Regions from separate parts of the Rhizobium sp. WSM409 genome, predicted to be linked through region 2. Evidence: predicted binding sites of a transcription regulator. Region 2 holds the regulator's gene; the other holds the start of a gene.
The links. Region 2 encodes PhoB, which activates phosphate uptake and scavenging genes when phosphate is short. Its sites were predicted from a motif close to TGTCATNNANCTGTCAT; they were not measured.
Positions count from the first base shown of each region.

Region 1: phnF (phosphonate metabolism transcriptional regulator PhnF) is a predicted target of PhoB. The motif match lies at 3,450-3,466, and genes of this name have one in related genera.

Region 1 is NZ_CM172794.1:4,605,654-4,620,074, forward strand. Features, by position in the region: gene phnK (phosphonate C-P lyase system protein PhnK) at 1-315, opposite strand, end outside; gene AC25BC_RS22485 (alpha-D-ribose 1-methylphosphonate 5-phosphate C-P-lyase PhnJ) at 312-1,187, opposite strand; gene AC25BC_RS22490 (carbon-phosphorus lyase complex subunit) at 1,184-2,290, opposite strand; gene phnH (phosphonate C-P lyase system protein PhnH) at 2,295-2,903, opposite strand; gene phnG (phosphonate C-P lyase system protein PhnG) at 2,903-3,379, opposite strand; gene phnF (phosphonate metabolism transcriptional regulator PhnF) at 3,498-4,235, shown strand; gene AC25BC_RS22510 (2,3-bisphosphoglycerate-dependent phosphoglycerate mutase) at 4,275-4,910, opposite strand; gene dapB (4-hydroxy-tetrahydrodipicolinate reductase) at 4,932-5,756, opposite strand; gene AC25BC_RS22520 (ABC transporter ATP-binding protein) at 5,772-7,559, opposite strand; gene AC25BC_RS22525 (glucokinase) at 7,710-8,735, opposite strand; gene AC25BC_RS22530 (methylglyoxal synthase) at 8,753-9,133, opposite strand; gene mepA (penicillin-insensitive murein endopeptidase) at 9,261-10,337, opposite strand; gene AC25BC_RS22540 (extracellular solute-binding protein) at 10,650-12,482, shown strand; gene AC25BC_RS22545 (microcin C ABC transporter permease YejB) at 12,633-13,721, shown strand; gene AC25BC_RS22550 (ABC transporter permease) at 13,721-14,421, shown strand, end outside.
Region 2 is NZ_CM172794.1:176,031-190,451, forward strand. Features, by position in the region: gene AC25BC_RS00895 (hypothetical protein) at 1-1,169, shown strand, start outside; gene ppk2 (polyphosphate kinase 2) at 1,223-2,104, opposite strand; gene phoR (phosphate regulon sensor histidine kinase PhoR) at 2,348-3,571, shown strand; gene AC25BC_RS00910 (substrate-binding domain-containing protein) at 4,155-5,189, shown strand; gene pstC (phosphate ABC transporter permease subunit PstC) at 5,360-6,841, shown strand; gene pstA (phosphate ABC transporter permease PstA) at 6,838-8,160, shown strand; gene pstB (phosphate ABC transporter ATP-binding protein PstB) at 8,177-8,992, shown strand; gene phoU (phosphate signaling complex protein PhoU) at 9,037-9,750, shown strand; gene phoB (phosphate regulon transcriptional regulator PhoB) at 9,885-10,568, shown strand; gene AC25BC_RS00940 (GcrA family cell cycle regulator) at 10,811-11,344, opposite strand; gene AC25BC_RS00945 (aspartate aminotransferase family protein) at 11,765-12,964, shown strand; gene argF (ornithine carbamoyltransferase) at 13,007-13,921, shown strand; gene AC25BC_RS00955 (Hsp33 family molecular chaperone) at 14,012-14,421, shown strand, end outside.

The DNA of each region.
Region 1 (14,421 bases), 370 kb from region 2:
GGTCATGCGCAGGCCGTCTGCCGGGTTCTGATGCACGAAGCCCCAGTCGGTGCGCATCAGGAAACGTCGCTCGGCCTCGTTCATGCGGTAGAGATCGCGGTAGCTGCCGTCGCGCATGTGATATTCGACGCTGCCGGTGCTCGGCAGCAGCCGGGTGGAGAGGCAGTTGAGCAGCGTCGTCTTACCGGAGCCGGACTCGCCGACGATGGCGAGCACTTCGCCGGGCCAGAGCTCGAAGGAGACGTCGCGGCAGCCGATGCGGTTGCCGTAGAATTTTGAAACGTCGTGAACTTTGAGAAGCGGGGTATCACTCATTCTGCAGCCTCCCGGGCCAGCATCTCGCCGGCATGTCCGTGCGCGCGGCGGTCTTCGCAATGATCGGTGTCGGAGCAGACGAACATCCGCCCGCCCTTGTCGTCGAGAACCACCTCGTCGAGATAGACTTCCTCCGCACCGCAAAGGGCGCAGGGTTTATCGAAACGCTGGATATCGAAGGGATAATCCTCGAAATCCAGGCTGACGACGTCGGTATAGGGCGGAACCGCATAGATGCGTTTCTCGCGCCCGGCGCCGAAGAGCTGCAGCGCATCCGACATATGCATCTTCGGATTGTCGAATTTCGGCGTCGGCGACGGGTCCATGACATAGCGGCCGTGGACCTTCACCGGATAGGCGTAAGTCCGTGAGATGCGGCCGTTATGGGCGATATCCTCGTACAGCTTCACATGCATGAGGCCGTATTCTTCGAGAGCGTGCATCTTGCGCGTCTCGGTTTCGCGCGGCTCGAGGAAGCGCAGCGGCTCGGGGATCGGCACCTGGTAGACGAGCACCTGCCCGACCCCGAGCTTTTCTTCGGGAATGCGGTGGCGCGTCTGGATGATCGTCGCATCCTTGGTATGCGTCGTCACCGCGACATTGGCGACCTTCTGGAAGAAGGCGCGGATGGAAACGGCGTTGGTCGTGTCGTCGGCGCCCTGGTCGATGACCTTCAGCACGTCATCGGGTCCGATGATCGAGGCCGTCACCTGCACGCCGCCGGTGCCCCAGCCATAGGGCATCGGCATTTCGCGCGAGGCGAAGGGCACCTGGTAACCCGGAATGGCGATCGCCTTCAGGATGGCGCGGCGGATCATCCGCTTGGTCTGTTCGTCGAGATAGGCGAAGTTGTAGCTGGCCAGATCGGTCATTCGGCGGCTTCCTTCATGTCTTCGCCACCGTTGCGGGCGGCTTCGAATTCGCGGCGCATACGGCGGACGAGATCGAGTTCGGCCTGGAAGTCCACATAATGCGGAAGCTTCAGGTGCTCGACGAAGCCCGTCGCCTGGACGTTGTCGGAGTGCGAGATAACGAATTCCTCATCCTGTGCCGGTGCGGTGATATCCTCGCCGAGCTCTTCGGCGCGAAGCGCCCGGTCGACCAGCGACATCGCCATCGCCTTGCGCTCGCTCTGGCCGAAGACCAGGCCGTAGCCGCGGGTGAATTGCGGCGGCGCCTTGGCCGAACCCTTGAACTGGTTGACCATCTGGCATTCGGTGATCTGGATCGTGCCGAGCGAGACGGCGAAACCGAGTTCCGGCACGTCGAATTCCACCTCGACGTCGCCGATGCGGATTTCACCGGTGAAGGGGTGGTTGCGGCCGTAGCCGCGCTGGGTGGAATAACCGAGCGCCAGCAGGAAGCCCTCGTCGCCGCGGGCAAGCGCCTGCAGGCGCAGATCGCGGGTCATCGGGAATTCCATCGGCTCGCGGGTCAAGTCGCCGATCTCGTGGTCTTCCGGCATGTCGCCGTCGGCCTCGATCAGGCCTTCCTCGCCGAGGATCTCGGAGACGCGCATGACGCGGCCGGTCTCGGCGGCGCGCTGAGCGGGCGTCTCGACCGCCTCGTCCGAAAGTAGCGAGGGATCGAGCAGGCGGTGGGTATAGTCGAAGGTAGGCCCAAGAAGCTGGCCGCCCGGCAGATCCTTGTAGGTCGCCGAGATGCGGCGTTCGATCGTCATATCAGCCGTGTCGAGCGGCTTCGAATAGCCGAAACGCGGCAGCGTCGTTCGGTAGGCGCGCAGCAGGAAGATCGCCTCGATCATGTCACCGCGCGATTGGCGGATGGCAAGGGCTGCGAGCGTGCGATCGAAAAGCGAGGCCTCGGCCATGACACGGTCGACGGCGAGCGCCAGCTGCGCCACGATCTGTTCGATGCCGATCGCCGGCAGCGAACGGTCGCCGCGGCGGCGGTCGGCGAGCAGGCGGTGGGCATTGGCGATGGCGGCCTCGCCACCCTTGACGGCAACATACATGAGCTCAGATCTCCGTTGCTGTGATCTTGGTGGTGCGCGGCAGGCAGAGGAAACGTCTGCCCGATGTCAGCACGATGTCGACGCCGCGCGGAAAGAGCGCACGGTTCTCAGTCCAGAGCCGCAGGAAAGTCTCCGGCAGGCCGATAGGCGTCATCTCCGCTACGCTCTGGATGCCCGGACCCATCAGCGCCAGCCTGCGGCCGCCCTCAAGTTCGGCGAGCTCGATGATGAGGGTCGTCGAGCGGTCGGGATATTCCTGCGTGCCGGATGCAAAGAGGCCGAAGGAGGAAAGTGCGGTGCCGGCCTCGGTGAAGGCAAAACGCGCCTCGGCCTTTTCGCTGGTCAACGGCGCGCCGGTGTGGAAGCCGAGCCACTCCGGCACGGCCGATTTCGCCAGTCCCTGGGAAAGCCAGACGGGTGTGTCGTGGTCGCAAAGCGTCAGCGCGATCGTGCCGGCGGCGATGCCGAGCGGTGCCGGCGGAGCGACATCGGGCTGAACAGTCTGGATCGTGCCGGGGCGGGCCATACCGTCCATCAGCATCTTGAAGACGCTTTGGGCATGGAAGACCGGCTCGGCAAAGCCGCCGGTCAAAGCTTCTGTCTTCAGGCCCATCAGTTGTCTCCCCGCACCATGGTGAAGAAATCGACGCGGGTTGCCGCCGTCTCGTCCGCCTTGCGGCGTTCGGCATCGGCGATCCGCTCAGTGATCGGCAAAAGCAGGGCCTGTTCGACGAAGTCCTTCGTCGCTTCCTCCTGCCAGAGCGCGTCGAAGATCGCCGCAAGCCTGGCCTTCTCGCGGTCGGTGCCGAGCGCCTGCGCATGGCCGACCGAACCGGAGTCGAGCCGGACCGTCGCCCGCGTCACCGTCACTTCGCCAAGATTGAAGGGAGCGCCGCCGCCGCCGATGCGTCCGCGCACCATCACCAGCCCGGTCTCCGGTCCGCGCACCTGATGAGCCACAGGCTTTTCCGGCAACGCATCGAAGACCGCCAAGAGTTCGCTGCGTTCCGCGCGCGCCAGCAGATCGGCGGCGCGTTTGCGCCCGGATGCCGTCTGTGACGCAGGGGCTTTGCTGTCAGCTGATATCATCGCCGCTTCCCTTAAAATGTCTATTGATATAGACAACCATACAAGATACATTTAGCTCTAAATCGATGTCGTGACAAGCGTGTGACATCGTGAGTGTAAATGGGTGGGCAGGGGCGGAATGGCGGGATTGAAGCAGGTGCAAAGGCAAACCGGCGTGGCGCTCTGGCGCCAGATCGCCGATCGGATTCGCGAGGCGATCAGCAGCGGCGCCTATGACGAAACGGGAATGGTGCCGCCGGAAACCATGCTGGCGCTGCAATTTGGCGTCAACCGGCATACCGTGCGCAGTGCGCTGGCGGCGCTGGCGCAGGAGGGTATCGTCCGCGCGGTACAAGGTCGCGGCACGCTGATCGAGCGCAAGGAGCGGCTGAATTTCCCGATCACGCGGCGCACGCGTTTCACCGCCGGCATCGGCGATCAGGCGCGTGAAATGCGCGGCCTTCTGCTCGATGAGGCAAAGGAGGAAGCGAGTGCCGAGATCGCCCGCTGGCTGGGCCTGAAGCAAGGAGATCAGGTGATCCGCCTGGAAACGCTGCGCCAGGCAGACAAGCGGCCGGTTTCAAGGGCGACGAGCTGGTTTCCCGCCGAACGCTTTGCCGGTATCGGTGCGGCTTACCGGACGGCGGAATCGATCACCAAGGCTTTCGCCGAACTCGGCCTGCCGGATTATGTCCGGGCGACGACCGAAGTGACGGCCGCCCATGCGAGTGCAGCCGATATGGCCGACCTCGAACTCACTCCCGGCGCGATCCTGCTGATCGCCAAGGCGATGAATACCGATCTTGAAGGTGTGCCGGTGCAATATTCGATCAGCCGCTTCGCGGCCGACCGGGTACAGTTCACCATCGAGAATTGAGCGCCTTTCCCCGCCGAAGCGGGGAAAGATCAGCTGAGATCAATGTGCGCCGGACATGTCGCCGAGCACTTCCTTGGAAGCGACGGTGGAATCCGCCTTCAGCGTGTAGACCATGGGCACGCCGGTGGCGAGATTGAGGGCGAGCACGCCTTCTTTGCTCAGCTTGTCGAGCACCATCACCAGCGAGCGCAGCGAATTGCCGTGTGCGGCAACCAGCACCTTTTCGCCTCTGAGGACGCGCGGCAGGATTTCGGTGAGGTAGTAGGGCCAGACGCGGGCGCCGGTGTCGCGCAGGCTTTCACCGCCGGGAGGCGGCACGTCATAGGAACGGCGCCAGATATGCACCTGTTCCTCGCCCCACTTGGCGCGTGCATCATCCTTGTTGAGGCCGGAGAGGTCGCCGTAGTCGCGCTCGTTCAGCGCCTGGTCTCGGATCGTCTGGAGATCGGGCTGGCCGACCTTGTCGAGGATGAGCTTCAGCGTGTGCTGCGCGCGCACCAGCACCGAGGTATAGGCGACGTCGAATTTAATCCCGTATTCGGCGAGCGCAGCCCCGCCTGCATTAGCTTCCTGGACGCCGAGCTCGGTCAGATCGGGATCCTTCCAGCCGGTGAAGAGATTCTTCAGGTTCCAGTCACTCTGGCCGTGGCGAACGAGGACGAGGGTACCGCTCATGAATATGCCTCCGTAGTATCGTTATGAGGAAGAAAGCCCGAGCACGTCGAGCATGGAATAGAGACCCGGCTTCTTGTCGCGTGCCCAAAGGGCCGCCTTGATGGCGCCACGCGCGAAGATAGAGCGGTCGGCCGCACTGTGCGATAGGGTGACGATTTCACCTTCGCCGGCAAAAAGCACGGAATGCTCGCCGATGACGGAGCCGCCGCGCAGCGTCGCAAAGCCGATCGTGCCCGCTTCACGGGCGCCGGTATGGCCGTCGCGCACCCGGACCGACTTCGCGGCCAGATCGATGCTGCGCCCCTTTGCCGCGGCCTCGCCGAACAGAAGGGCGGTGCCGGAAGGCGCATCCACCTTGTGCTTGTGGTGCATTTCCAGGATCTCGATATCCCAGTCATCAGGATCGAGCGCACGCGCTGCCTGCTCTGCGAGCACGCTGAGCAGATTGACCCCGAGGCTCATATTGCCCGACTTGACGATGCGGGCATGGCGGGCCGCTGCGGCGATCTTGGCATTGTCGTCGGGTAAACAGCCCGTCGTGCCAATGACATGGACGATGCGGGCCTGCGCGGCGAGGCCTGAGAATTCTACTGTTGCAGCGGGCGAGGTGAAGTCGAGCACGCCTTCGGCATCGAGAAAGGCATTGAGCGGATCGTCGCCGATGATGACGCCGGTCGGGCCGAGACCGGCGATCTCGCCGGCATCCTTGCCGACGAAGGGCGAGCCGGCACGCTCGACCGCGGCATGTAGCGTGACACGTTCGATGGAATGGATGAGCCGGATCAGCGTCTGCCCCATGCGTCCGGCTGCGCCAACTACCACCAGTTTCATCGCAGCATCGCTCATGTCAGTCTCGCCAGGTCAGTTTGAATCGGAGGCCGAAGGCCTCTGCAGATTGTTGAGGCGAGCGTAAAGACCGTCGCTGACCTTCGCAAGCGTCTCGTGATTGCCTTCCTCGACGACGCGGCCCTGCTGCATGACGACGATCTTGTCGGCGCGCACCACGGTCGAAAGCCGGTGGGCGATGACGACGACGGTGCGTCCGCTCATCGCTTCGTCGAGCGCCTTCTGCACGGCTGCTTCGGATTCGGTGTCGAGGGCCGAGGTCGCCTCGTCGAGAAGCAGGATCGGCGCATTGCGCACCAGGGCGCGTGCGATCGACAGCCGCTGGCGCTGGCCGCCGGAAAGCGTCACGCCGTTTTCGCCGACCGCCGTCTCGTAACCCTGCGGCTGTGCTGAGATGAAGTCATGCGCATAGGCAAGCCGCGCCGCTTCTTCCACCTCGGCATCGGTCGCTTCCGGCCGGCCATAGCGGATATTGTCGCGGATCGTGCCCTCGAACAGGTAGGGCTGCTGCGAGACATAGGCGAGCTGCTGGCGCAGCGACTTCTTGGTGATGTGGGCGATGTCCTGCCCGTCGATGAGGATCTCGCCCTCGCGCGGATCGTAGAAGCGCGGAATGAGGCTGATGACGGTGGATTTGCCGGCGCCGGAGGGACCGACAAGTGCGGTGGTCGCACCGCCCTCGGCGATGAAACTGACGCCGCTGAGCACGCTCTCATTGCCGTAGGCGAAGGACACATTGCGGAATTCGATCCTTGCCTGCGTCACCGTCAGCGGCCGGGCATCCGGCAGGTCGCGCTGGCGCGGTTCCATGTCGAGCAATTCATAGATCATCCGCGCATTGACGACGGCGCGCTCCATCTGCACCTGCAGGCGGGCAAGCCGGCGGGCCGGATCATAGGCAAGCAGCAGCGCCGTGACGAAGGAGAAGAAGGCGCCTGGCGGCACATTGTTATAGATCGAGCGGTAGGCGGCATAGGCAAGCACGCTGGCGACGGCAAAGCCCGCGAAACTTTCCGTCAGAGGAGAAGTGCGTTCGGAAAGCCGGGCAATCCGGTTCGCCCGGCTTTCGGCGCCCTTGATGAGTTTGTTGACCTTGCCTTCCAGTTCTTCTTCCATCGTGAAGGCTTTCACGATGGCGATACCCTGGATCGTTTCCTGCATGGCGCCGAGAACGTGGCTGTTCAGATGCACGGCCTCGCGCGTCGCCGAGCGCAGCCGCTTGGAAACATAACGCAGCGCATAAAGCAGCGGCGGGGCCATGATGAACACGGCAAGGCTGAGCAGCGGATCCTGGAGGATCATCACGGCGAGCAGCGAAACGAAGGTCAGCAGGTCGCGCACTGTCGAGGTGATCGTCAGGTTGAGCACGTCGCGGATGCCGCTGACGTTCTGGCTCACCTGCGCGGCGATATGGGCAGAGCGCGCCTCGCTGAAGAAGCCGACCGAAAGCGTCATCAGATGCGCATAGAGCCGGCGCTGGTAGCGGGCGACGATATCGTTGCCGACCTTGGACAGCGCCACCGCCTGACCGTAGCTCGCAAAACCGCGCAGCACGAAGGCGATGAAGATCGAAAGACAGATGATCCAGACGACGTCGGCGCGCCGATTGGCGAAGGCCTCGTCGATGATCGCTCGCATGATCCAGGCGGTGAACGCCGTCGAAAGCGCCACCACGATGAGGCAGGCGATCGCAAAGACATAGCCCCACAGATGGTCGCGGCCGTTTTCAGCGATGATGCGCTTCAGGATGCCGGTTACGGTATCGCTGCTGACGCTCTGCGTTCTGCTTTCCGCCGCTTCCAAAAATGAGGTTTCCTGTCTCGGACCAAGCGCCCCGCGAAGGCGACGCGCACATTTGCCGGGGTCTATAAAGAGTTGGGAGCGGTTTGGCTAGAGCGCCGCGCGCCCGGATAGGACGCGCCAAGGACGCTCTATTTGCTTTGCGTGCCGGGCCTAACGGCGCCAGCGGCGGCCCTCGGTCGAGACGCCGAAATTCGCCGGCATGCGCGCATAGGAGGAAAGCCCAGCGAGCGCTGCCAGCGGATGCGTCACCACATAGGTCGGGATGGTGCGAAGCAGCGCCGTATGCGGTGCCTTGTCCTCGAAGGCGATGCGGAATTCCGGTCTCTTTAGCGCCGGGATGATCTTCTGCGAGATGCCGCCGGAGAGATAGACTCCGCCGCGCGCCATGAACACCATCGCCATGTCGCCCGCCACGCGGCCGAGATAGGTGGCAAACAGCGAGACAGTCTCGATGGCCGCCTTGTCGCTGCCGGCAAGCGCGTGCGAGGTGATGTCGGCCGGATCCTTCATCGTCGGCTGGATGCCGTCGACAATGCAGATGGCATGGTAGAGGTTGACGAGGCCGCGGCCGCAGAGGATCTGCTCGGCCGAAACGCGGCCTTCGATCGTCTCGATATGCGGGAAGATGTCATAGTCGCGCTTACTGCGCGGTCCGAGATCGACATGGCCGCCTTCGCCGGGAACCGGGATCCAGCTGTGCTGGGCATGCACGAGCCCGCCGACGCCGAGGCCGGTGCCGGGTCCGAGCACGACGCGGGAGGCGATCATGTCGCCGGTGGCGTCGCCGATGCGCTCGCGGTTTTCATCCGAAAGCGCGGCGATCGCCAGCGCCTGCGCCTCGAAATCGTTGACGACGAGCACATCCTCTATGCCGAGGCCCTCGATCATCGTCTTCGGCCGCACCACCCAGTCGCAATTGGTCAGCGGGATCTCGTCGTCGCTGATCGGGCCGGCGACGGCGAGGATCGCCGAGCGCGGCTGCACGGCGGTCTTGTCGAGAACGCCTTGCTGGATCGCTTCGTCGATCGTGGCGAAATCCGCCGTGCGCACGTTCGGAAACTGCTTCGGCTCGGCATAGGCATCGCTCAGGACGGAGAAGCGGGCATTCGTGCCGCCGATATCGCCGATCAGGATCGGGAAAGGCATCGGAGCGGTGCTGTTGTTCAGTTTTGGCATGGCCGGTTCCGTGCTGATCAGGCTTCGAGTGTGGGAAGAAGTTTTATAGCGGTCGCGTGGTTGAGCGCCATCGGAATATCATAGACGATCGCCAGCCGCATCAGCGCCTTCACGTCGACATCGTGCGGCATCGGCGTCAAAGGGTCGACGAAGAAGATCAGGGCGTCGACCTCGCCGGTCGAAATCAAGGCGCCGATCTGCTGGTCGCCGCCGTGCGGCCCGCTTTTCAGCCTGGTGACGTTGAGGTCGGGGGCAGCGTCGAGCACGCGCCCGCCGGTGGTGCCGGTGGCGACGATCTTCCAACGGGAGAGAACGTCCCTGTGGGCGCGGGCGAAATCCGCCATATCGTCTTTCTTCTGGTCATGCGCAATCAATGCAAGGCATTTGCCGCCGGCCATCAACCTCTCCGCCCGAACAATTCAATCGATTTGACCGCTTTATACCAAGAATTTCCGATTTGAAAGACAGCGCATTCGGGGTCTCCGTCCCCGGGTTTGGTCTGAAGGCGCGGTCCCATGACCTCGATCATTGTATCGCCGGCTTGTCGTTCGGAACCGGGCCGACATCGGGCAGAGCGCCATCGGCGTCGGCGGCAGGCGCTGCGGCCGGCGCGGCGGTGAGTGCGCTGGCGGCGGAAGGTCCGCCATAGGTGGCGGCCTGCATCGAGGCGGCGGAAGTAGCATCGAGCACGGCGGCGCAGGCCTTGGGCAGGTCGGAGACCATCATCTCGCGCGGCGGCTGCGGCGGCTTGGCGCCGGGCTTCGGCGGTTTCGGCGGTGCCCAGGGCGCCGGCGTGAACCACCAGGCGAGTGACTTGTCGCAGCCGTCGCCGGCAACGACCGGGGCCTGCGGCGTGCATCCCTTGGCTCCTGGCGGGCACTTGATGCGGATGTGGAAATGCGAGTCATGGCCATATTCCGGCCGGAGCTTGCCAAGATTGGTGCGGTCGCCGGTCCACGTATCGCACATCTTCTTCTTGATCGCCGGATTGACGAAGATACGCTCCACCTCGGGATAGCTTGCCGCCAGCATCAGCAGCCGCGCGTGCGACTGCGTCCACACCTTGGGGTCGACGGTCAGGAACTTGCCCTTCTGCAGCATGGTGGTGAAGGGCAGATCCTGGCGCTCCTCGGCCGTCATGCGGCGCGTGGGCATCGGCGTAAACCAGATGTCGGCATCAAGACCGATCTGGTGCGAGGCATGGCCGTTCAGCATCGGCCCACCACGCGGCTGCGCAATGTCGCCGACGAGAATGCCCGGCCAGCCGGCATATTTGACCCCGTCCTCAGAAAGACGTTCGAGCAGCGCGATCATCGCCGGATTGCCCCAGCGGCGATTGCGCGAAAGTCGCATCGCCTGCCAGGTCGGCCCATCGGTCGGCAGCGCCACCGCACCCGTCATGCAGCCCTTTGCGTAAAAACCGATCGGCTGTGCCGGTCCCTGCGTCGGCAGGCCGACGGCGCCGAATTGCCCCTTGGCGCTGCCCGGGCTCGGCGTCTTCTGCTGGGCGCCGACGTCGTCGGCGGCAAGGCTTGCGCCGATTGCGCCGGCAAGCGTCAGTTTGCCGAATGTCCTGAAAGCCTGAGCGAAGCCGAAAGCCATACTGTTCCCTTGAACCGCTGCCGAAGTGATTTGCGATCGAACCTATCGTGAAAAGCAATTTAGGTGAATCGATGTTTTGGCTGGCGGTGCGGGCAAGCGGTGGTGGCGGATTGCCGCATCGTCGGTGCCGCCGCCTACGATCCCTCGTCGACGAGTTGCGCCGCATGTTGCGAAGGCGGCTCGCAGAGGCGACGCCGTGAAAGGTCCCGATGGCTCAAAATTGCGCGCGCCCGGCAAAAGCCAAACTCTCTCCTGTTTTTCGCCGGTATTTTTCGTATTGTCGAACCCATCAATAATCAGGGGAAAGCGTGAATGGCGGCTCTGTGGTCGAAGATCGGTTTGTTTCTATCGCTTGCGGGTGCTCTGGCGCCAATGTCGGCAACGGGTCAGGACCAGCCCTTTCAGATCGGAAGCTCGGTCATCAGCGAGATGAAGTACAAGCCGGGTTTTGCGCATTTCGACCACGTCAATCCCGATGCACCAAAAGGCGGAGACCTGCGCCTCTCCGCAAGCGGCGCCTTCGACACCTTCAACCCGCTGCTTGCCAAAGGCCAGGCGGCAGTGGGCCTGACGCTCGTTTACGACACGTTGATGAAGCCCGCCGACGACGAGCTGCTCGTCTCCTACGGTCTGCTTGCCGAGGGATTGTCTTTTCCCGCGGACGTCTCGAGCGCGACCTTCCGCCTGCGCAAGGAAGCAAAATGGGCGGATGGTCAGCCGGTCACGCCGGAAGACGTCATCTTCAGTCTGGACAAGACCAAGGAATTAAATCCCCTCGCCTCGAACTATTACCACCACGTTGTCAAAGCGGAAAAGACCGGCGAGCGTGACGTCACCTTCACCTTCGATGAGAAGAACAACCGCGAACTGCCGAATATTCTCGGCCAGTTGATGGTCGTGCCGAAGCATTGGTGGGAAGCGCCCGGACCGGATGGCAAGCCGCGCGACATTTCTAAAACGACGCTGGAGCCCGTGATGGGTTCGGGGCCGTACAAGATCGCTTCCTTCTCGCCTGGCGCAACGATCCGTTATGAATTGCGTGACGACTATTGGGGCAAGGACCTCAATGTGAATGTCGGCCAGAACAATTTCCGCAACGTCAACTACACCTATTTCGGTGATCGGGATGTCGAGTTCGAGGCCTTTCGCGCTGGCAACAGCGACTACTGGCAGGAAACCACGGCTGCCCGCTGGGCGACGGGATATGATTTTCCCGCGGTGAAGGAAGGACGTGTCAAAAAAGAGGAGGTTGCAAACCCCCTGCGCGCCACCGGCATCATGCAAGCTCTCGTGCCCAACATGCGACGTGACCTCTTCAAGGACATCAGGGTCCGCGAGGCGCTGAACTACGGTCTGGATTTTGAGGAGCTGAACCGCACCGTTGCCTTTAATAGTTACAAACGCATCGACAGCTATTTCTGGAATACCGAACTCGCCTCCTCCGGCCTGCCGCAGGGTAAAGAACTGGAAATTCTGCAGGGCATGAAGGATAAGGTTCCGCCCGAAGTCTTCACCACGCCCTATACCAATCCCGTCGGCGGCGATCCGCAAAAGAGCCGCGACAACCTCCGCAAGGCGATTGCGCTTTTCAAAGAAGCCGGCTGGGAGCTCAAGGGCAATCGCATGGTCAATACCAAGACTGGCCAGCCGATGAGTTTCGAGATCCTGTTGTCTAGCCCCATGCTGGAGCGCTGGGCGGTGCCCTATGCCAACAATCTCAGGAAAATCGGCATCGATGCGCGGATCCGGACAGTCGATGCGTCGCAATCTGTCAATCGTGAACGCAGCTTCGACTACGATATGATCTGGAATGTCTGGGCGGAGACCATGAATCCGGGCAACGAACAAGCCGACTATTGGGGATCCGGTTCGGTCAATCAGCAGGGTTCCCGCAATTATGCCGGCATTGCCAACCAAGCCGTTGATGAGCTCATTCGCATGATTATCTTCGCGCCGAACCGCGGCGAGCAGATCGCAGCAATCAAGGCCATGGATCGGGTCTTGCTTGCAAATCACTACGTCATCCCGCTGTTCTACCGCGATACCTATAACATCGCCTATTGGAACACGGTCACGCATCCGGCCGAGTTTCCGGCCTACAGCCTTGGCTTCCCCGATGCCTGGTGGTCGACCTCGGCAAAATGAGCGGGCTTGCAATGCAGGGGCCCTCGGCTCCAAATGGCACGAGCGAATCACGACAAGCCGGCAGGGCCGGCAAGGGAAGGCTGACGGATTGAGCGGCATGAGACTGGACGGCAGGCAGACAGGAAAAACATTGCCGGAGGCTGAAGGCTGATGGGCGCCTATATCCTTCGCCGCCTGCTTCTGATGATCCCGACCATCGTCGGCATCATGGCGATTTCCTTCATCGTCATCCAGTTCGCGCCCGGCGGCCCCGTCGAGCAGGTGATCGCCCAATTGACCGGTCAGGCCGACAGTGCCGACCAGCGCCTGTCTGGCGGTGGCGATCTTCTCAGCGGCGGCGGCAGCGATGAAGGCTCGAAATATCGCGGTGCCCAGGGGCTCGACCCGGAACTGATCGCCAAGCTCGAAAAGCAGTTCGGCTTCGACAAGCCGCCGCTGACCCGTTTTGGCGAGATGATGTGGAATTACATCCGCTTCGATTTCGGCGAGAGTTTCTTCCGCAACACCTCCGTGCTCGAACTCGTTAAAGAAAAGCTGCCGGTGTCGATCTCGCTCGGCATCTGGATCCTGATCTTCTCCTATGCCATTTCCATCCCGCTCGGCATCCGCAAGGCGGTCAAGGACGGATCGACCTTCGACGTCTGGACGTCAGGCGTCATCGTCGTCGGCTATGCCGTCCCGAGCTTCCTGTTCGGCATTCTCCTGATCGTGCTCTTCGCCGGCGGCTCGTTCTACGACTGGTTTCCGTTGCGTGGCCTGGTCTCCGACAATTTCGACCAGCTTACCTGGTGGCAGAAGCCGCTCGACTATTTCTGGCACCTCACTCTGCCGCTGATCTCGCTTTCCCTGTCCGCCTTTGCGACGACGACGCTTTTGACCAAGAATTCCTTCATCGAGGAGATCAAGAAGCAATATGTCGTCACCGCCCGCGCCAAGGGCCTGAACCAGCGGCAGGTGCTCTATGGCCATGTCTTCCGTAACGCCATGCTGATCATCATTGCCGGTTTTCCCGGCGCCTTCATTTCCGCTTTCTTCACCGGCTCGCTGCTGATCGAAAACATCTTCTCGCTCGATGGCCTCGGCCGTCTCGGCTATCTCTCGGTCATCAACCGGGATTATCCGATCGTCTTCGCCACGCTCTACATCTTCTCGCTGCTCGGCCTCGTTGTCAGCCTGGTTTCCGACCTGATCTACACCTGGATCGATCCGCGCATCGATTTCGAGCGGAGGGATGTCTGATGGACGCCGCCGCAAATCCCGCTGTCACGACGCCCGTCAAGCCGCCGCGCAAAGGCCTGCTCTCGCCGACCAACATTCGCCGCTGGCAGAATTTCCGCGCGAACGGCCGCGGTTACTGGGCGCTGTGGCTGTTCATGGTCTTGTTTATCCTCAGCCTGTTTGCCGAGTTCCTCGCCAACGACCGGCCGATCATCGCTTCCTACAAGGGCGAGATCCTGTTCCCTGTCCTCGTCGATTATCCCGAGGAGAAGTTCGGCGGCTTCCTGGCCGAAACCGACTACCGTTCCTCGGTCATAACGGACGAGATCAATGCCAATGGCTGGATGATCTGGCCGCCGATCCGCTATTCCTACCGCTCGGTCAATTCCAACATTCCGCATTCGGCCCCCACCGCTCCCTTCTGGCTGATGACGAAGGAGGAGCGTTGCGCCGGTTATCCGCAAGGGGTGAACGATCCGGATTGCACCCTCGGCAATCTCAACTGGCTCGGCACTGACGACCAGGCGCGAGACGTGCTGGCGCGCGTTATCTACGGCTTTCGCATATCGGTGCTCTTCGGCCTGGTGCTGACCATCTGCTCGGCGGTCATCGGCGTGACGGCCGGTGCGGTGCAAGGCTATTTCGGCGGCTGGACAGATCTGCTGTTGCAGCGCTTCATCGAGATCTGGTCGTCGATGCCGGTGCTCTACATCCTGCTGAT
Region 2 (14,421 bases):
CGGCCATCAGAACGGCGCTCGAGAATTCCGATCGCGATAATCCAGAGGTTCGAGCGAGGATCTATCAGTCGGCCCGCCAGGCGCTGGAAGCCGGGCTGCGCAAGCAGGATATCACCGACACCGAGGTCGTCGCCCATCACCGCCACCGCCTGGAAAGCACCATCCACGCCATCGAAGGCGAGGAGCGCGACCGCCTTCATCCCCGCCAGAGACCGCCTGAAGTGCCCGTGCCGCCGGTCGTGGAAATGCCGGCGCCGCCGGTTCACCAGGCCGAAGCCGATGAGTTCGACGGCCCGATGGTGTCAGGCGAGACCCGCGCGCCTGAGGTTATGCACCGCGGCGACGAGTCCAGCCTCGACGACGTGCATGCCGGCAATACAGATCATCTGGCTGCCGCCCCCGTCGGCGAGGAGCGCCTTGCCCGTGGTCAGCGCGCCACCAATATGGATTTCCGCCCGGAGCGGGCGGCAGGCCGGCGCAAGCCACGCAAATTCTTTTCGAGGCTGCTCGTCTGGTGCGTCCTGCTGGCCTTCATCGGCATCGGCGCCTGGTGGGCGCATACGTCAGGCCTATTGATGACGGCGGCCGAGCGCGACACCAGCGTCGCCAATCCGCCGGCAAGCACGCAACCGGAGGATTTTACCGGCAATGACGACAGCGCCGGCAATGCCGCTTCTCACACCGATGAGCCGGTGACCATCGATCCGCAGAACAGTTTCTCGGCCGATTGGATCCCGCTGTTCAAGCCTGAGGACGCCGACAAGATCCAGAGCGGCCCGCGGGCGCGCACCGAAAAAATCGCCGAGAATGACGGTCCTGCCGTACGGCTGATTTCCGAAAGCGGTGCGGCCGATGGCAATGTCTCGATCAGCGTGCCGCCATCGGTGCTGCAGCAGCTGGCCGGAAAATCCTCGACGATCGCGCTGACGCTGCAGTCCACCACCGACGAGCCGACGCAGATCACCGTCGAATGCAATTTCCAGACGCTCGGCAATTGCGCCCGTCACCGCTTTACCGTCACCCGGGAAAAGTCGGATGCGCTGCTGCAGGTGAAGTTCGACCGCTCGCTGGCGCCGAATTCGCCGGGCACGCTGACGATCAACAGCGATCTCGACGGCAAGGCGCGCGGCATCAACCTCTTCGCCATACGCATCCTGCCGGGGCAGTAAGGCCGGTCCCGGCGGAGCCGGTGACGATTGCGGGCCAGCCTGTTCGGAAAGCCCTATTTCAGGAAGCCTAGCCCTGAGCCGATGATCTCCTCGTCGACCGTGCCGAGCGCCTTTTTGTCCTTGCCGTCATAATCCATCTTGTTCAGCATGTGGCGGATGAGTTCGAGGCGCGCCCGCCGCTTGTCATTGGCGCGGATCACCGTCCAGGGCGCGAAATCCGTATGGGTTTCCTTCAGCATCCGGTCGCGCTTTTCGCTGTAGTCGCCCCATTTGGTCAGCGCCGCGATATCCATCGACGACAGTTTCCAGACTTTCAGCGGATCGTGCCTACGGTCGTGGAAACGTTTGAGCTGCATCTCGCGGCCGATATCGAGATAGAATTTGAAGAAGAAGATGCCCTCATGGGCGATGATCTTTTCGAGCTGCGGCGTCTGCTTGAGGAAATCCTCATATTGCTGCGGCGTGCAGAAACCCATGACCGGCTCGACGCCGGCGCGGTTGTACCAGGAGCGATCGAACAGCACGAATTCGCCAGCGGTCGGAAACTGCGCCACATAACGCTGAAAATACCATTGCCCCTGTTCGCGCTCGGTCGGCTTTGTCAGCGCCACGACGCGCGCAAGGCGTGGGTTCATATGCGCCGAGGAGGCCGAGATCGCGCCGCCCTTGCCGGCCGCATCGCGGCCCTCGAACAGCGCCATCACCCGCTTGCCGGTCGCCTGCAGCCAGAACTGCACCTTGACTAGTTCGATCTGCAGCTTCTCCAGCTCCTCCAGATAGTCCTCTTCCTTGAGCTTCTTCTTGTAAGGGAAGTCGCCGGATTCCAGCGCGTGCTCGTCCACCCAGTTCGGCAGGGCGGGGTCGTCGACATCGAAGGTGCGTTTCTTTCCGCGGATCTCCAGCTCCACGGCCCTGTTTTCGATGTCCTCGTCCATATCAGCCTCCTCAGCCCGATCGCTTCTCGTCCTCCAAGCGAACATATTTACCGTTGAAAATCAAATCTCTCGCGGCCGGCCGGCCATTTTTCATGGGTTTCGGCTGCTGCCTTTCGCTTGGGACGCGGCAACCCGAAAACTTCTGTCATGAATTGCCGCTATCAGGCAGAGTTCAATATAACGAAAAACGAATCGACGCCGCGAGGGCACTTGCCAGACGAAACTCCATGGAGAAAAAGCCTGTTGGCGCGCATAAGGCGCGAACGGCCGGTGCTGCTTGCGGCGATCCTCAGCGCGCTCGCGGCGCTTGCCGCCGGCATGAACAAGTGGGTTGTGCTCGCCCTGCTGCTTGTGATGATCCTCACCGCGCTGTTCAATGAGGCGCCCGTCATCGAGGCAGAACCCGCCCTGCCGGTGGAAATCAAGCCGGAGGCGCCGCCAAGCCGCCTGCCGGAAGTTTCCGCCACACTTTCGGGCCTCGATATCCCCGTCATGCTGCTGTCGGAAGACGCCTCGGTGCTCTTCCAGAACCGCGCTGCCGAAAAGGCCTTCGGCGAGGTGGCGCTCGGCGCCCATATATCGGCCCGTATGCGTTCGCCCGGCGTGCTCGACATGGTGCGCGAAACCATCGCCACCAACGCGCCGAACCAGATCGAGCATTCCGAGCGGCTGCCCTCCGAGCGCGTTTATATCGTGCGCAGCGCCCCCATTGAATTCGCCGCTGAGGACGGTCCACGTGAGCGCTATTTCATCCTCTCCTTCCGCGATATATCGGAGGTCCGCCGCATCGACCGCATGCGCTCGGATTTCGTCGCCAATGCCAGCCATGAGCTGCGCACGCCGCTTGCCTCGCTGCGCGGCTTCATCGAGACCATCCAGGGGCCGGCGAAGAACGATCTGAAGGCGCAGACGCGTTTCCTCAATATCATGCTCGATCAGGCGACGCGCATGAGCAGGCTGGTCGACGACCTGCTGTCGCTCTCCCGTCTGGAGCTGAAATCGCACATCGCGCCTGATGAGAAGATCGATCTGGTGCCGCTGCTCGGCCATGTCCGGGATTCACTGGTGCCGCTGGCAAAGGATGTCGGCGTCGACATCAACCTGCATTTGCCGGAAGGCAAGGTCGAGGTGCTGGGCGACCGCGACGAACTTGTCCAGGTCTTCGAGAACCTGATGGAAAATGCCTGTAAATACGGCCAGGAGGGCGAGATCGTCGATGTCTGGCTGAAGAACGGCACCGGCCAGCCGGTCGAGGTCAGCATCGTCGACAAGGGGCCGGGCATTCCGGCCGAGCATGTACCGCGCCTGACCGAACGCTTCTACCGAGTCAGCATCGAGGACAGCCGCTCGAAAAAGGGCACCGGCCTCGGCCTTGCCATCGTCAAGCACATCCTCACCCGCCACCGCGCGCGGCTGATCGTCAAGTCGGAAGTCGGCAAGGGCACTGATTTTACCGTCCGTTTCTGACGTATGTGTCGCGTGAGGAACGGAGAGGCTGCCGCAAATCTCTTCTCCCCTCGGGGAGAAGGTGCCGGCAGGCGGATGAGGGGGCCGCACGGCAAAACCTCACGTAAAACCTATTCCGCGATGCCTGCGCAAGGGCCTTGACGATGGTCGAGACGACGCCTGCACCGTTGCCCGGGTCATAGGAAAGACCGGCTTCGCTGGCCCCCTCATCCGCCCTACGGGCACCTTCTCCCCGAGGGGAGAAGAGGGAGTCGAGACGCTGCGGCATGTCCCTTAGCCCCGCGAGCGGGCAGAAGGTGGCGGCCGCAAGCGGGAAGTGACCGCAACCGCTCGCCTATCTGCAGCCATTTTTACAACGCGAGGTGGATTGACCGGCAAACATTGCCGGCCGCCCGGCACGATCGTTTGGCCTATTTAAAATAAATCATTATAAATCAATAACGTAACCTGTCACAAATGTTTCACGGCTTTGACATAAAAGGACGGTGCTTACAGCGCTAAGAGAGTCTCGCCGATGAAAAAAGGCAATGCGAGGGCCTCTCTAAGGCCGCACTCACACAAGCCCAAATGCCGGGAGATTTACATGAACACCTTTAAGCTCACCGTTGCCGCGCTCGCCGCAACTGCTGCTTTCGCTGGCGCTGCCGTCGCCCGCGACCAGATTCAGGTTGCTGGTTCGTCCACCGTCCTGCCTTACGCAAAGATCGTTGCCGAGTCCTTCGGCGAAACCTTCACCAACTTCAAGACGCCGGTCGTTGAATCCGGCGGCACGGGCGCTGGTCTGAAGGAATTCTGCAAGGGCGTTGGCGAAGACACCATCGACATTGCCAACGCTTCGCGTCCGATCAACAAGAACGAAGCCGAAGCCTGCAAGGCTGCCGGCGTAACCGACATCCAGGAAGTCAAGATCGGCTACGACGGCATCGTCTTCGCAACCGACGCTTCCAACCCTGACGTCGCCTACGTTCCTGCCGACATCTACAAGGCCCTCGCAGCCCAGGTCGTCGTCGACGGCAAGCTCGTCGCCAACCCTTACAAGAAGTGGTCGGAAGTCAACCCGAAGCTTCCGGCTGTTGATATCGCTGCCTACATCCCGGGCGAAAAGCACGGCACCCGCGAAGTTTTCGAACAGAACGTTCTCGCCGCCGGCTGCAAGGCTTCGGGCGCAACTGACGTCATCGCCAAGGAAATCGCCGACAAGGCTGCCCAGGGCAAGGCCTGCGTCGCAGTCCGCAAGGACGGCGTTGCCGTTGACATCGACGGCGACTATCCGGAAACCCTCGCACGCATCGCCGCCAATAAGACCGGCGTCGGCGTATTCGGCCTTTCCTTCTATGAAAACAATGCCGACAAGCTCAAAGTTGCGAGCATGAGCGGTATCGTTCCGTCCACCGAAACGATCGCCAACGGCACCTACCCGGTTTCCCGCCCGCTGTTCTTCTACGTCAAGAAGGCACATCTCGGCGCTGTTCCGGGCCTGAAGGAATACGTCAACTTCTTCGTATCCGACCAGATGATCGGCCCTGACAGCCCGCTCGTCGAATACGGCCTCGTTGCCGCTCCGGACGCAGAGCGCGACGCAATCCGCAAGGACGTCGAAGCAGGCAAGTCCATGTAATCATTTTGCCGGCGCGGTCCTTCTTGGCCCGCGCCGGCGTTGCTTATGTCCCTGCGCGCCAGCGGTTCTGGAGCTGCAGGGTTGGAATTCCTTCTCCATGATTGGAAGCTGAAGGCAGGCTGATGAAGCTGCCGGGCTTTTTGGGGGCTATGGGCCTGGGGACGTAACGAATGAGCACATCCATCATACTTTTGTGCCTTGTGGTGATCGGTGCCGCCGCCTATCTGGTCGCGCGCAGTCGTGCCACGGCGCTTGCCGGAGGCCGATCCTCCGCATTGCATTCACGGCCGGTCTATTACGGCGCCTATGCGGCGATCTGGGCAGTTCTTCCCGCCCTGCTCGTCCTCTGCCTCTGGCTCTCCATCAGCCCCGGCATCATCCAGTCCTCGGTTCGCGGTGCTTTCCCCGACGACATCAAAGCGCAAGCCGCAGTCGAGCAGGATCTCGGCTATTCGACGGTGGCGACGGTTGCCCGCGGCATGACGATGCTGACCTCGGATGAAACTGCCGCGGTCGCCAACGATCCGGCTGCCCTGCAGGCCAAGCTCCTCGAAAAGGGCGTGCCGCTTGCCAGCCAGCCGCTGCCTTACATGCTCGACGCCGCCAAAAAGCTCAACGCGATGAGCATGACGAGCCGCATCGCCATGACGGCGATCGTCTTCGCTCTCGCCGTTGCCGGCGCCTTCTATGCGCTGCGTTCCATCGCTCCGCGCTTCCGCGCCCGCAACCGGGTCGAGCGCGTCATGCTCTGGGGCCTGCTGCTTGCCTCCTCGATCGCCATCCTGACGACGATCGGCATCGTCTTCTCCATGCTGTCGGAAGCCGCCCGCTTCTTTGCGGCCGTTCCCGCCATGGACTTCTTCTTCGGCACCGTCTGGGATCCACGCTTTGCCGGCGCCGGCAGCTCGTCCTTCGGCCAGTTCGGCTTGATCCCGCTGCTGCTCGGCACGATCTATATCGGTCTGGTCGCCATGCTGGTCGCCGTGCCGGTCGGCCTCTTTGCCGCCATCTACATGGCCGAATACGCCTCGCCGAAGCTGCGCGGCGTCGCCAAACCGCTCCTCGAAGTGCTCGCCGGCATTCCGACGATCGTCTACGGCTTCTTCGCGCTCGTCACCGTCGGCCCGTTCCTGCGCGATTTCTCTGCCCAGATCAGCGGCCTTCTGTCCGGCAACTACAGCAACTTCATCCAGGCGCAGAGCGTTCTGACGGCCGGCATCGTCATGGGCATCATGCTGATCCCTTACGTCTCCTCGCTGTCGGACGACATCATCACCGCCGTGCCGCGGACCTTGCGTGACGGTTCGCTCGGTCTTGGTGCCACACGCTCCGAAACCATCAAGAAAGTGGTTTTGCCGGCCGCTCTTCCCGGCATTGTCGGCGCCTTGCTGATGACCGCCTCGCGCGCCATCGGCGAAACCATGATCGTCGTGCTGGCCGCCGGTGTCGCCGCCCGCATCCAGATCAACCCCTTCGAGCCGATGACGACGGTGACCGTCAAGATCGTCAACCAGCTGACCGGCGACCTTGAGTTCACCTCGCCGCAGACGCTGGTTGCCTTCGCCCTTGGCATCACCCTGTTCTGCATCACGCTTTGCCTCAATATCTATGCGCTCTACATCGTGCGCAAATACCGGGAGCAGTACGAATGACGGATATTGTTTCTCCCACATCAGGCGTCACCGTTTCCAAGGCGCCGGTGCGCCGCGATATCGGCATCAAGCGCCGCTATGCCGCCGAGCGCCGGTTCCAGGCCTATGGCATCGCCGCCATCACCTTCGGTCTCGTCTTCCTGTTCATCCTGCTGTGGACGGTGATCGGCAAGGGCTATACCGCCTTCCAGCAGACGGCGATCACCCTGCCGATCGAATTCTCCGAGAAGACGATCGACCCGAACAACAAGCGTGCGACCGACCCTTCGGTGTTGATCGCCGCCAATTATCCGGTTCTCCTGCGCGACGCGATCGTCAAGCAGCTGAACGTCAATGCCGCGAGCCGTCCCGATGTGCGCGATGCATCCGCCATGCTCTCCAAGGGTGCGCCGGTCCAGCTGCGCGACATGGTCGTCGCCGATCCGTCCATCATCGGCAAGACGGTCAATGTCACGGTGCTTGCCGACGCCAATGTCGACAGCGCCAACAAGGGCCAGATCGATCTGTCGGTCGATGAGAAGAACCGCAAGGTCAACGACAAGCAGGTCGGCTGGATGAACGAGTTGAAGGCGAGCGGCGCTCTCCACAAGCAGTTCAATACCGGCCTCTTCGTCAACGGCAATTCCAGCCGTCCGGAGGCCGCGGGCCTGGGCGTCGCCCTGATCGGCTCGCTCTACCTGATGCTGATCGTCCTCGTGCTTGCTCTGCCGATCGGCGTCGCCGCCTCGATCTATCTCGAGGAGTTCGCACCGAAGAACAAGCTGACGGACCTGATCGAGGTCAACATCAACAACCTCGCTGCGGTCCCCTCGATCGTCTACGGTCTGCTCGGTCTTTCCGTCTTCATCAACTTCATCGGCCTGCCGCGCTCGGCCTCGCTGGTCGGCGGCCTGGTGCTGACGCTGATGACCCTGCCGACGATCATCATCGCGACGCGCGCCGCCCTTCGCGCCGTGCCGCCGTCGATCCGCGCCGCGGCCCTCGGCCTCGGCGCTTCGAAGATGCAGATGGTGTTCCACCATGTTCTGCCGCTCGCCATGCCCGGCATCCTCACCGGCACGATCATCGGCCTGGCGCATGCGCTCGGCGAAACCGCGCCGCTGCTTCTGATCGGCATGGTCGCCTTCGTCGCCAACGCGCCGACGACACCGCTCGATCCCTCGACGGCTCTGCCCGTACAGGTCTATATGTGGGCCAACGAGGCCGAACGTGCCTTCGTTGAGCGTACTTCGGGTGCCATCATCGTCCTGCTCCTGTTCCTGATCGTCATGAACATGGGCGCCATCCTCTTGCGTCGTCGCTTCGAGCGCCGCTGGTAAACGGAGTTACAAGATCATGAACATGTTGACGGAAGCTGCAGTTGAAAAGGCGCTGGATCACAAGATGAGCAACGTCCCGTATAAGATGATCGGAAAGGATGTCTCGGTTTACTACGGCGAAAAGCGCGCGCTATTCGATGTGAACCTGAACATCCGCGAAAACACCGTAACCGCCCTGATCGGCCCGTCCGGCTGCGGCAAGTCGACCTTCCTGCGTAGCCTCAACCGCATGAACGACACGATCGACGGCTGCCGCGTCACCGGCAAGATCACGCTGGATACCGACGATATCTATGATCCCGATATCGACGTCGTCGAACTTCGTGCCCGCGTCGGCATGGTCTTCCAGAAGCCGAACCCGTTCCCGAAGACGATCTATGAAAACGTCTCCTATGGCCCGCGCATCCATGGCCTTGCCAAGTCGAAGGCCGATCTCGACCAGATCGTCGAGACCAGCCTGCAGCGCGCCGGTCTCTGGAACGAGGTCAAGGACCGCGTGCACGAATCCGGCACCGGCCTGTCGGGCGGTCAGCAGCAGCGCCTCTGCATTGCCCGTGCCGTCGCCGTCAGCCCGGAAGTCATCCTGATGGACGAGCCCTGCTCGGCGCTCGACCCGATCGCCACCGCCAAGGTCGAGGAGCTGATCCACGAGCTGCGCGAGAACTACACGATCGTCATCGTCACCCATTCCATGCAGCAGGCCGCGCGTGTTTCGCAGCGCACCGCCATGTTCCACCTCGGCAATCTCGTCGAGGAGAACGACACCGACAAGATGTTCACCAATCCCGACGATCCGCGCACCCAGGACTATATCATGGGTCGCTTCGGCTGATTTTGGCGTCACCAAGCCTTTCCGTTATTCGAGGATAAAGCCCCATGGCATCGACACATATTTATTCTGCCTATGATGATGATCTGAAGTTCCTGTCCAGGCGGATTTCCGAAATGGGCGGCCTGGCCGAGCAGATGGTCGCCGAAGCCGTACGGGCGCTCGTCAACGGCGATACCGCGCTGGCGCAGAAGGTCATCTCCGACGATGTGATCCTCGATCACGCCGAACGCGAAATCGGCGACAAGGCGATCGTCACCATCGCCCGCCGCCAGCCGATGGCCGCGGACCTGCGCGAAATCATGGGTTCGATCCGCATCGCCGCCGATCTCGAACGCGTCGGCGACCTCGGCAAGAACACTGCCAAGCGCGTCATCGCCGTCCAAAGCACCGGCGTTCCCCGCAAGCTCGCCCGCGGCCTCGAGCATCTGTCCGAGCTGGCGCTCGTCCAGCTCAAGGAAGTGCTCGACGTCTACACCAATCGTTCCGCCGACAAGGCGAATGCGATCCGCGAACGCGACAACGAGATCGACGCGATGTACACCTCGCTGTTCCGCGAGCTCCTGACCTACATGATGGAAGATCCGCGCAACATCACCAGCTGCACGCATCTTCTCTTCTGCGCCAAGAACATCGAGCGCATCGGCGACCACGCCACCAACATCGCCGAGACGATCTATTACATGACGACAGGCGCGCAGCCGGAAGGCGATCGGCCGAAGGACGACAGCGCCAACACCGTCGGCGCGGTCACCGAATAACTGCCCACACCCCGCCGCTTGCGTGCGCGCCCGTCCGGGCGCGCAAAGAGGTCGCAGCCAATTTTTAAATTTGCGCAGGATGCATTGCTTAAATCACCCTGGTTTAAGGATCATGCGCGAGGAGACCGACACGCATGATCCCGAGAGTTGCAGTTGTTGAAGACGAGGAAGCCCTCAGCGTGCTTCTTCGCTACAATCTCGAAGCGGAAGGCTTCGAGGTCGATACCATCCTTCGTGGCGACGAAGCCGAAATGCGGCTTCAGGAGCGCACGCCCGATCTTCTCATCCTTGATTGGATGCTGCCCGGCGTCTCCGGCATCGAGCTCTGCCGGCGCCTGCGCATGCGGCCGGAGACCGAGCGTCTGCCGATCATCATGCTGACGGCGCGCGGCGAAGAGAGCGAGCGTGTCCGCGGATTGTCGACGGGCGCCGACGATTATGTCGTCAAGCCCTTTTCGACCCCCGAACTCGTTGCCCGCGTCAAGGCGATGCTGCGTCGCGCCCGTCCCGAGGTGCTGTCGACGGTGCTGAAATGCGGTGACATCGAGCTCGACCGTGAGACCCATCGCGTCCATCGCAAGACCCGCGAAGTCCGCCTCGGCCCCACCGAATTCCGCCTGCTGGAATTCCTGATGTCGTCGCCGGGCCGGGTCTTCTCCCGCTCACAGCTGTTGGATGGTGTCTGGGGCCACGATATCTATGTCGACGAGCGCACCGTCGACGTCCATGTCGGCCGCCTGCGCAAGGCGCTGAATTTCTCCAACATGCAGGACGTCATCCGCACCGTCCGCGGCGCCGGTTATTCGATGGAAGCCTGAGGGCTTTCATCTGAGCCTGCTGAGCCCTGGCAAAACCCGCGACGTCATCCTCGGCCTTGTGCCGAGGATCTGCGCACGCCAAATGAAGTATTTGAAAATAAAGTTTTTTCCCTCAAGTAGTTGAGGTGATCAGATGCTCGGCACAAGGCCGAGCATGACGGAGGGAAACCTGAGCTTCCATCCGCGCATAAAAAAACGGGCCACTCGGCCCGTTTTCTGCATTCTAACGATGGTCAGCCCGTTCAGCTGGCCCGCGCCGCTGCCCGGCGGCGTTCATTCACCGGCTGGTAGGCAAGCTTCTGGTGATAACCGCAATAGGGCGAATTGTCGGGGGACTCGCAGCCGCAGAAATGGAAGTCATCCTTCAGCGGATCGCCGACCGGCCACTTGCAGGTGCGTTCGGTCAGTTCCGTCAGGCCGAGGCGGCGGGAAATCGGCACCACCACATTGCCTCTCGGCACGTATTCCATTTCCTCGATCGTTTCGATCTCGATCTCTTCCTTCAGCATCGTCGCGCCCTGCTGGCGGGTGACGGTGCGGGTGGTGATGCGAGAGGCGAAGTTCGGCGCGCGCGGCGCCGATGTATTGCGCTTCGGCGTTCGCGCCGCGGTGTTGGTGCCGCCGGCCTTGGCACGGCCGGGAAGGCACAGCCGGTGCACTTTACCGATGACCGCGTTTCGGCTGACACCGCCAAGTTGTGCCGCGATCTGGCTCGCGCTCAGTCCTTCGGCCCAAAGCTTCTTGAGTTTCTCGACCCGCTCGTCTGTCCAGTTCATGCCCTGTCTCCACCTTTTGCGTTGGTGATGGCAGAATCCCTCACCGTTGTCCCGGGAGCTCCGAAACAAGAAACGCTTGATCAATTTTGGTGACTAGTTCCGCCGCATGCAGTCTAGTAATTGATCTTTAACCTAGTGTGAGCCTGACTCCGTGACAAGAGTCGCATGAATCCGGATGAATCGAATTCGTAGTTTTCCCCAACTTGCTGTCCCTGCGTGGCATTTCTGCAATAATGCCTGTTGAAGACTGAAAATGCCGCTGTACACCTGTGCTGCATACGCTAAGGGCGCCGTTTTGTTGACATTGCAGCGCGAAAAGGAAATAGTGCCACTCGCCGCCGCAAGGCGGCATTTTTGATTTTTCGGGCCTGGTTTCCTTAGCCGGAGTCATTGCCCGGCAACTTTGATGGAGATCGCGCCATGGCTGAAGCCGCGCCGCTTTATGACACCTATTCTCGTGCCCCGCTGCGGTTCGAGCGAGGCGAGGGCGTATGGCTGATCACCGAAACTGGCGAGCGATATCTCGATTTCGGCGCCGGCGTCGCCGTCACCTCCGTCGGCCACAGCAATCCGCATGTGGTCGGCGCACTGAAGGAGCAGGCAGACAAGGTCTGGCACCTGTCGAACATCTATGAGATCCCCGGCCAGGAGCGTCTGGCAAAACGGCTGACGGACGCTACCTTCGCCGACAAGGTGTTCTTCACCAATTCGGGCGCCGAGGCGCTCGAATGCGCGATCAAGACGGCGCGCCGCTACCAGTTTTCCAAGGGCCATCCCGAGCGCTTCCATATCATCACCTTCGAAGGCGCCTTCCACGGACGGACGCTGGCGACGATCGCCGCCGGTGGCCAGGAAAAATATCTCGAAGGTTTCGGCCCCAAGGCGCCGGGTTTCGATCAGGTGGCTTTCGGCGACATCGAAGCGGTCCGCGCCGCGATCACCGATGCCACGGCTGGCATCCTCATCGAGCCGGTGCAGGGCGAGGGCGGCGTCCGTCCTGCCACGCCTGAGTTCATGAAGGCGCTTCGCCAGCTCTGCGACGAGAACGGCCTGCTGTTGATCCTCGACGAAGTCCAGACCGGCGTCGGCCGCACCGGCAAGCTCTTCGCCCATGAATGGTCGGGCGTCACCCCCGACATCATGGCTGTCGCCAAGGGCATCGGCGGCGGTTTCCCGCTCGGCGCCTGCCTTGCCACATCAGAGGCCGCCTCCGGCATGAAGGCCGGTACGCATGGCTCGACCTATGGCGGCAATCCGCTTGCCATGGCCGTCGGCAGCGCCGTGCTCGACATCATCCTTGCCGATGGCTTCCTCCAGCAGGTGCGCGACGTAGCACTTGTCTTCCGCCAGGGCCTCGCCTCGCTGAAGGATCGTTATCCCGATGTGATCGAGGACGTGCGCGGCGAAGGGCTTTTGCTCGGCATCAAGGCTGCCGTTCCCTCAGCCGAACTGCTGCAGGCGATCCGCGCCGCCCATCTGCTCGGCGTGCCTGCCGGCGACAATGTCATCCGCCTTCTTCCGCCGCTCGTGGTCACCGCCGAGGAAGCCCGCGAGGGCCTTTCCCGCGTCGAGCGCGCCGCCGAGAGCATTCGCGCCTCCAAGGTCAAGAAGACGGCTTGAAGAAATTGCCGCCTTCGGGCGCAGCACAGGTAAGAAGACGATATGAGCCCTAAACACTTCCTCGATCTTTCGGCGGTCACATCAGCCGATCTCAGAACGATCATGAACGATGCGCTCGCCCGCAAGCAGGCCTTCAAGGCGGGCCAGGGCGACAAGCCGCTCGCCGGCAAGATGCTGGCGATGATCTTCGAGAAGCCGTCGACGCGCACCCGCGTCTCCTTCGACGTCGGCATGCGCCAGCTCGGCGGCGAAACGCTGTTCCTGTCCGGCACCGAGATGCAGCTCGGCCGCGCCGAGACGATCGGCGACACCGCCAAGGTGCTGTCGCGTTATGTCGATGCGATCATGATCCGCACCACCGAGCATTCGCGGCTGGTCGAGCTGGCCCAGCATGCGACCGTGCCTGTCATCAATGCGCTGACGGATGACACCCATCCCTGCCAGATTATGGCCGATATCATGACCTTCGAAGAGCACCGCGGCCCGATCAAGGGCAAGACCATCGCCTGGACCGGCGACGGCAACAATGTGCTGCATTCGCTGGTCGAGGGTGCCGCCCGCTTCGGCTACCGCATGAACATGGCCGTGCCCCTTGGCTCGGAGCCCAAGGATCACTATCTGAACTGGGCCCGCAATGAGGGCGCCGAAATCATGCTTTGCCATGATGCCGACCGTGCGGTCGCCGGCGTCGATTGCGTGGTGACCGATACCTGGGTCTCCATGAATCAGGAACATCGGGCCCGGGGTCACAATGTCTTCCAGCCTTATCAGGTCAACGCGGCCTTGATGGCGAAAGCCGGCAATGATGCATTGTTCATGCATTGCCTGCCCGCTCATCGCGGTGAGGAAGTGACGGACGAAGTGATCGACGGTCCGCAATCCGTGGTCTTCGATGAGGCGGAAAACCGTCTTCATGCGCAGAAGTCGATTCTTGCTTGGTGCCTGGGCGCGATCTGAACCATAATCGGACGTCGCGAGAGACAGACTCGCGACCGCGTGAGCGAAGGGCACGCTGGCCCATCGCTCTGAAACTAGGAGTTAAAAGCCATGGCAGAAGCTGCAGCCGCCCTCGGCCAGTTTGATTTCGCCGGCGATGACCATGTCGTCCCCTTCCAGGTGGAAGGGCTGGATGTGCGCGGCCGCGCCGTCCAGCTCGGCCCGATGCTCGACGCCATCCTCGAGCGTCATCATTATCCCGCACCCGTTGCCCGGCTGCTTGCCGAAGTCGTCGTGCTGACGGTGCTGCTCGGCACCTCGCTGAAGTTCGACGGCAAGTTCACGGTGCAGACCAAGGGCGACGGCCCGGTCGATCTTCTCGTCGCCGATTTCTCGACGCCGGAAAATGTCCGCGCCTACGCCCGTTTCGATCAGGCGCTGCTCAACAAGGCGATCGAGTCAGGTGAAACCGAGCCGGAGCAACTGCTCGGCAAGGGCGTGCTCGCCTTCACCATTGACCA